DNA from 2 places in the Stenotrophomonas sp. 05N423 genome. Region 2 is predicted to be linked to the other one. Evidence: riboswitches for the same ligand, from Rfam matches in the RefSeq annotation. Region 2 holds a riboswitch; the other holds the start of a gene.
The links. Region 2 has a riboswitch for thiamine pyrophosphate ahead of AC1DGW_RS07135 (TonB-dependent siderophore receptor). Riboswitches for the same ligand answer to the same signal wherever they lie in the genome.
Positions count from the first base shown of each region.

Region 1: linked by a shared signal. The riboswitch ahead of thiC (phosphomethylpyrimidine synthase ThiC) and the one ahead of AC1DGW_RS07135 (TonB-dependent siderophore receptor) in region 2 are both predicted to bind thiamine pyrophosphate.

Region 1 covers NZ_JBFTMV010000004.1:41,005-44,372, reverse strand. The annotation lists gene thiC (phosphomethylpyrimidine synthase ThiC) at 1-1,251, opposite strand, end outside; TPP riboswitch at 1,356-1,457, opposite strand; gene AC1DGW_RS08490 (BCCT family transporter) at 1,835-3,368, shown strand, end outside.
Region 2 covers NZ_JBFTMV010000003.1:173,053-176,420, reverse strand. The annotation lists gene AC1DGW_RS07135 (TonB-dependent siderophore receptor) at 1-2,110, opposite strand, end outside; TPP riboswitch at 2,180-2,276, opposite strand; gene AC1DGW_RS07130 (phosphotransferase enzyme family protein) at 2,319-3,368, opposite strand, start outside.

The DNA of each region.
Region 1 (3,368 bases), on a different contig from region 2:
GTGCTTCCACGCGATCTTCGTCAGCTCGCCCAGCGTCTCCAGCTCGCCGAACTGCGCGGCGTCGTTGGCGTCGGCGATGCAGCCCGGGCGCAGCCCGTCGCCCAGCGAGAAGGCCACGTCGTAGGCCTTCATGATTTCGCAGATGTCCTCGAAGTGGGTGTAGAGGAAGTTCTCCCTGTGGTGCGCCAGGCACCACTTGGCCATGATCGAGCCGCCGCGCGAGACGATGCCGGTGACCCGCCTGGCGGTCAGCGGCACATAGCGCAGCAGCACGCCTGCGTGGATCGTGAAGTAGTCCACGCCCTGCTCGGCCTGCTCGATCAATGTGTCGCGGAAGATTTCCCAGGTGAGCGCCTCGGCGCGGCCATCCACTTTTTCCAGTGCCTGGTAGATCGGCACGGTACCGATCGGCACCGGCGAGTTGCGGATGATCCACTCGCGGGTTTCGTGGATGTGCCTGCCTGTCGAAAGATCCATGACGGTATCGCCACCCCAGCGGATCGCCCATACCAGCTTCTCCACTTCCTCGGCGATGCCCGAGGACACCGCGCTGTTGCCGATGTTGGCGTTGATCTTGGTGAGGAAGTTGCGGCCGATGATCATCGGCTCGCTTTCCGGGTGGTTGATGTTGTTGGGCAACACCGCACGGCCACGCGCGATCTCATCGCGCACGAACTCCGGCGTGATGATCTTCGGGATGGACGCACCGAACGCCTCGCCCGGGTGCTGCTGCAGCAAGTCCGTATCGCGGATTTCCTCCAGCCGCTGGTTCTCGCGGATGGCGACGAACTCCATTTCCGGCGTGATGATGCCGCGCCGCGCGTAGTGCATCTGGGTGACGTTGGCGCCGGCGCGTGCGCGGAGTGGCAGGCTGCGCGCGGGGAAGCGCACCGCGTCGAGCTTCGGGTCGTGTTCGCGGTCGCGGCCGAACGAAGAACTGGGGCCGTCGAGCTGCCCGGTGTCGCCGCGCTCCTCCACCCAGCCGCGGCGCAGTGCCGGCAGGCCGGCGGACAGGTCGATGTGCACGCCCGGATCGGTGTACGGGCCCGAGGTGTCGTAGACGGTAACCGGTGCATTCTCTTCGCCGCCGAACAGCGTCGGCGTGCGGGTCAGCGCGATCTCGCGCATCGGCACCTGCAGATCCGGGCGCGAGCCGGGCACATGGATCTTGCGCGAACCGGGAATCGGCCGGGTCACGGATCCGGAGAGTTGCTGCGCCTGCTGCTGCAGGGCGGAAAGCGGTGCGTTCATCGGGCGTCGTCCTGTTGGAGGCCCGCGCGGATGCACGGGCCGGACGAAGCGAAGGCGCACTGCCGCAGGCGCATGGATGTACCTTGGGCAGGCATCCACGCACGATGGGGCATTGCGAAGCTTCCCTACGCCGGTATCAACCGGATCAGGTTCCAAGGGACTGTCTCAACCGCGGCGCCATGGCCGCGGTACCCCCGCTTCGGGCGGCATTAGAGCATGAAGCCGGGAACAATGGCACCGGCCTCCAACAGCGCGCGTACAGGAGCGCGCTTGGTGCAGGAACGCACTTCAGTGCGCGATGGAGCCGTCCCCTCTGGACCTTGGCACAGGTTGCGCGAGCTGTTGCGGAAAGGCCTTCATGCAAGCCCCATCGCGCACTGAAATGCGCTCCTGCGGCGCATTCCACGGTGGAAGCATGAAGCGGGTTCTAACGGAATCGTGACATCCCTTTCAGTAGGATGCGCCGCTGCCGCATTCATGCCGCCCTCGTGCCGCCACGCCGGCCTTCCATTTCCCGCCCCTTCGTGGCCGGTTCCGCTGCAAGCCCTGGCTCGCTCCATCCCCAGATCGGAGAAGCTCCTCCATGGTATTTCGTGTTTCCATCGCATTGGTCGCCGCACTGGTGCTGCTGGCCGGCATCGCGCCCGGCCCTTTCAACGACGTCGTGCAGGCCGCACTGGTCGAGGTCGTGCGCAGCGTCGGCTGGTTGTACCTGCTGATCGTGTTCCTGACGCTGACCTTCCTGCTGTACCTGGCCATCGGCCGCTTCGGCACCCTGCGCATCGGCGGCGAGGATGCCGAGCCGGATTTCTCGCGCGCCAGCTGGCTGGCGATGCTGTTCGCCACCGGCATGGGCATCGGCCTGGTGTTCTGGGGCGCGGCCGAGCCGATCTCGCACTTCAGCAAGCCGCCGGAGGGCCTGGCTCCGCAGAGCGTGGACGCGGCACGCGCGGCGATGCGCTACGCCTTCTTTCACTGGGGCCTGCACCCCTGGGCGATCTATGCGCTGATCGGCCTGGCGATGGCCTGGTTCCAGTACAACCGCAACGGCCGCGGCCTGATCAGCGACATGCTGCAGCCGCTGATCGGCCGCCATCACCGCGGCGCCATCGGGCATACGGTCAACATCGCCGCGGTGGTCGCCACCGCGATCGGCGTGGCGACCACGCTGGGCTTCGGCACCATCCAGATCGCCGCCGGCCTGCAGCGCGTGTTCGGCATCGCCGCGACGGTGCCGGTGCAGCTGACCATCATCGCCATCGCCTTCGTGCTGTACATGGCCTCGACCCTCAGCGGTGTGGAGCGCGGCATCAAGTGGCTGTCCAACTTCAACCTGCTGCTGGCGGCCGTGCTGCTGGCCGCACTGCTGGTGCTGGGCCCGACCGGCTTCATCTTCGATACCTTCACCACCACGCTCGGCGCCTACCTCAACCAGCTGGTGACGATGAGCCTGCGCATGTCGCCGTTCTCCGGCAGCACCTGGGTGGCGGACTGGACGATCTTCTACTGGGCCTGGTGGATCGCCTGGGCGCCGTTCGTCGGTGCATTCATCGCGCGCGTGTCGCGCGGCCGCAGCGTGCGCGAATTCGTCGTCGGCGTGGTGCTGGCGCCGACCCTGCTCGGCTTCCTGTGGTTCTCGGTGTTCGGCGGTACCGCGCTGTGGGCGCAGATCACCGGTCACGCGGACCTGCTGCAGGCACTGTCCAACGGTTACGAGACGGTGCTGTTCGCCCTGTTCGACAGCCTGCCCGGCCCGCTGCTGCTGTCCATCGTCGCGCTGGTGCTGCTGGTGATCTTCTTCGTCACCTCGGCCGATTCGGCGGTGCTGGTGCTGGCGAGCATGTCCACCGACGAGGCCGGCGATCCCCCGCTGTCGCGCAAGGCGGTATGGGGCGTGGCGGTGGCGCTGATCGCCGCGGTCCTGCTGCTGGCCGGCGGGCTGGACGCGCTGCAGGGCATGATCACCATCGCAGCGCTGCCGTTCGCGCTGCTGATGGTGCTGGTGATGGTCAGCCTGTACCGCGTGCTGGACGCCGAACACAACCGCCAGCGGCGCCTGGCGCAGCGCGCGCGGCACATGATCGAGGCGTGGATTGAGCGCGAGAAGGCCGCGCAGG
Region 2 (3,368 bases):
AGTCGCCGGAACTGCTGCCGGTGTCGCGCCAGTAGAAGCGGTTGAACAGGTTGTCCACCGACAGGTTCCAGTCCAGTGCGTGCCCCTGCAGTTCATGCCGGAAGCGCAGGCCGGCGTCCACCACGCTGTAGCCGGGCGCGCGCACGCGGCCGTCGGCGGTGGCGACGTTGGAGGAGGCATGGCGCCAGCCGCCGGTGAGGCCCAGCCCGGCGACGAACGACAGCGCGTAGTCGGCATGCACGCTGGCGCGGGTGGTGGGCACGTTGATCAGCGGGTGGCCTTCGTAGGCCGCCGTGCCGGTGTCGTGCGCGCGCGCGCGCAGCACGCTGGCGCTGGCGGTGAGCTGCAGGTTGTCGGTTACGCGCCCGCGCGCGCTCAGTTCCAGGCCGGTATGGGTCTGCTGGCCCTGCTGCACGAAGGTGTAGCCGTAGTCGCTGTCGTCCGGCTTGGCGTACTGGAACGGCCGGCTGATGCGGAACAGCGCCGCGCTCAGGGTCAGCGCGTCGTTGGGCATGTACTTGGCGCCGACCTCGACCTGGCGCGACAGCACCGACGGCAGGAAGTTGCCTTCGTTGCTGGTCCAGAATGGCGCTTCCTGCCCGAGCGCGATGCCGCGCACGTAGCTGGCGTACAGGTTGAGCTGCGCGTTGGCGCTCCAGATCAGCGCGGTCTGCGGCAGGAAATGCGACATGCGGCTCTCGCGCTCAGGATTGCCGCGCTTGTCCCAGGCACGCTCGTCCAGGCGCACGAAGCGGCCGCCGGCCAGCCACTGCCAGTCGTCGGCGAAACGCACGCGGTCCAGCACGAACAGCGCCTTCTGGCGGCTGTCCAGGCGCCGCACGGACGGGCCGGGCTCGCGCGGCGAGGGCTCGAACTGCGGCACGTCGCGGTCGTGGATGTTGCCGGTGCCGACGTACTCGTTGACGTTGCGGCGCTTGTCCACGCTGCGGCGGAAGTAGTCCGCGCCGACCATCAGCTGGTGTTCCACCGCGCCGGTGGCGAAGCGGCCGCGCAGTTCGGCGCGCAGCTGCTGGTTGCGGCGGGTGTCGTCCGGGCTGCGGTAGTCGTAGATGTCGTAGTCGCCGTTGGGCGCGAAGTAGTTGCCCGGCACGCTGCCGTCTGCGCAGCCGGCCGTGTAGTAGCAGCCGTAGGCGAAGGCGACGTTGTCGTCGATGACCGAGCGGCTGTGGCTGGCCGACACGCGCGACTGCCACGCCGGGCTGAAATCGTAGGTGTGCAGCGCGGTGAGGTTGGTGCTGTCGATGCCTACCGGCTTTTGCCAATGCTGGTAGCCGAGCATCTGCTTGCGGTCCACGCGGCGCGGCAGTGCGGTGGCGCCCAGCAGCTGGTAGCCCGAGGCCGAGCGCTGCGCGCTGGTCTGGTAGTTGGCGTCCACCTCGAGCTTGCCGCGCTCGCCGATCAGCCAGTCGGTGGCCAGCGCGTAGAAGTTGCGGCGGCCATCGGCATGGTCGATGTACGAATTGCTGTCATCCCACGCGGCATTGAAGCGCACGCCGAAGCGCGGCGTCAGCCAGTGGCCGACATCGATGGCGGCATAGCGCGAACCTTCCGCGTCGGTGCCGAGGGTGACGGTGCGCACTTCGGCCGGGCGCTTGCCGACGTAGTTGATGACGCCGCCCGGGGCGATCACGCCGGCGGCCAGGCCGGCTTCGCCTTTGAGGATCTCCACCTGCTGCACGTTCTCCAGCGCCAGGCGCTGTTCGCCGGCGAGGGTCAGGCCGTTGAAGCGGTAGCCGGTGGCGGTATCCAGCGCGAAGCCGCGGATGGCGATGTTCTGGTAGTAGCCCACCGGCGCGTAGCTGTCGCCCAGCGAGGCATCGTTCGCGGCCAGTTCGGACAGGCTGCGCACGACGCGCTGGTCGAGCAGGTCGCGGTCCAGCACGCTGATCGAGGCGGGGGTGTTCTTCCAGTCGCCGCTGCCGAAGCTGTTGGACTGGGTGTCCTTGGCGCCGGGTTGCTTGGCCTGCACGCGCACGGTGGACAGCTCGGTGGGCGAGCGCTCGGCGGCGGTGTCCAGGGGGCTGGCGTGCAGCGGCAGGGCCGCGGCCAGCGCGGCGGTCAACAGCGAGATTCGGTGGCAGCGGTTCATTCGTTTCGTCATCAGCCGTGGGGGAGACGAAGCGAAGGCGCGCACGCGCGACCGGCCACGAAGGCGGTGTGCCTGCTGCTCAAAGCTCCCTACGCCGGTGCAAACCGGATCAGGTTCCAAGGGACTCTCTCAGCCTGGACAAGCCCAGGCACCCCCGCTTCAGGGGCGCATTGAACCACAAATGCCGTGCGTTGGCTTGCCGGCGGATTCAGGCGGCGGCGTGCAGCGCGGCCAGCAGTGCCTGGCCGTCGGCGCTGCGGAACCACTGCGCATGGCCGAGCAGGAAGGGTTGCCAGGCCACGTCCGCGTTCGCGGTGGAGCCGGTGATGCCTTCGAAGTACTCCACTTCGGACAACGCGAAATCCAGGTGCACCACCGGCAGCAGGTCGGCCAGCAGGTGCACGCGCGCGGGCGACAGCGGCAGCCGCTGCCGGTAGCCGTCGAGCAGGGCCAGCGCGATGTCGATGCGCACGGCCTGCGCGCCGCGTTCCAGTTCCAGCCAGGCGACCGCGTTGCGTTCGATGGCGGTGGCCAGGTCGAACAGCGCGCTGGTGGGCGATGCAAGCCCGAAATCCAGCACGGTGCTCACCGCCCCGTCGCGCCAGAGCAGGTTGGAGATGTGCCAGTCGTTGTGCGCCCACAGCCGCGGCTCGGCCTGCAGGCGTTCGCGCAGGCCCGCGTGCCATGGCAGCACGGTATGGCGCAACTGTTCTTCCCATGGGATGCGCGCCAGATAGCGGGCAAGGCCGGGGCGGTTGCCGAGGTCGGCCTTGAGTACGGCGATGGGATCGTGGCTGCGGATCAGGTCGTCGCGCGCCACCAGCAGGTGGGTGCCGCGCTGCGGCGCGTGGTAGCTGGCGGCGGCCTGGTGCAGGCGCGCCAGCATGCGCCCGGCATCGCGCGCCTGGGCGACGTCGGTCAGCGGCGTCCATGACGCCGCGTCGCGGTACAGGTCCTCGCCGATGCCGAGCGTGTGCAATTCGTAGGTCCAGCCTTCGTGCTCGACCGCCGTGGCGCCATCGCGATCGCGCAGCACCTGCACCACCGGCACGCCGTCAGCGGCCAGGTGCGCGATGAAGCGGTGTTCCTCGCCCAGCGTGGCCGCGTCGCGCACGCTGTGGTGGTGGCGCTTGACGAACAGGCGCCCCACCGCGCCTTCGACGAGGGCCGCCGCCGACAGCGGCCTCGGGCTGTGCCACAGCGCGGCGTCCACGCCTTCCAGTTGCGGGAAGCGCCCGCGTAGCCAGGCGATCTCGCG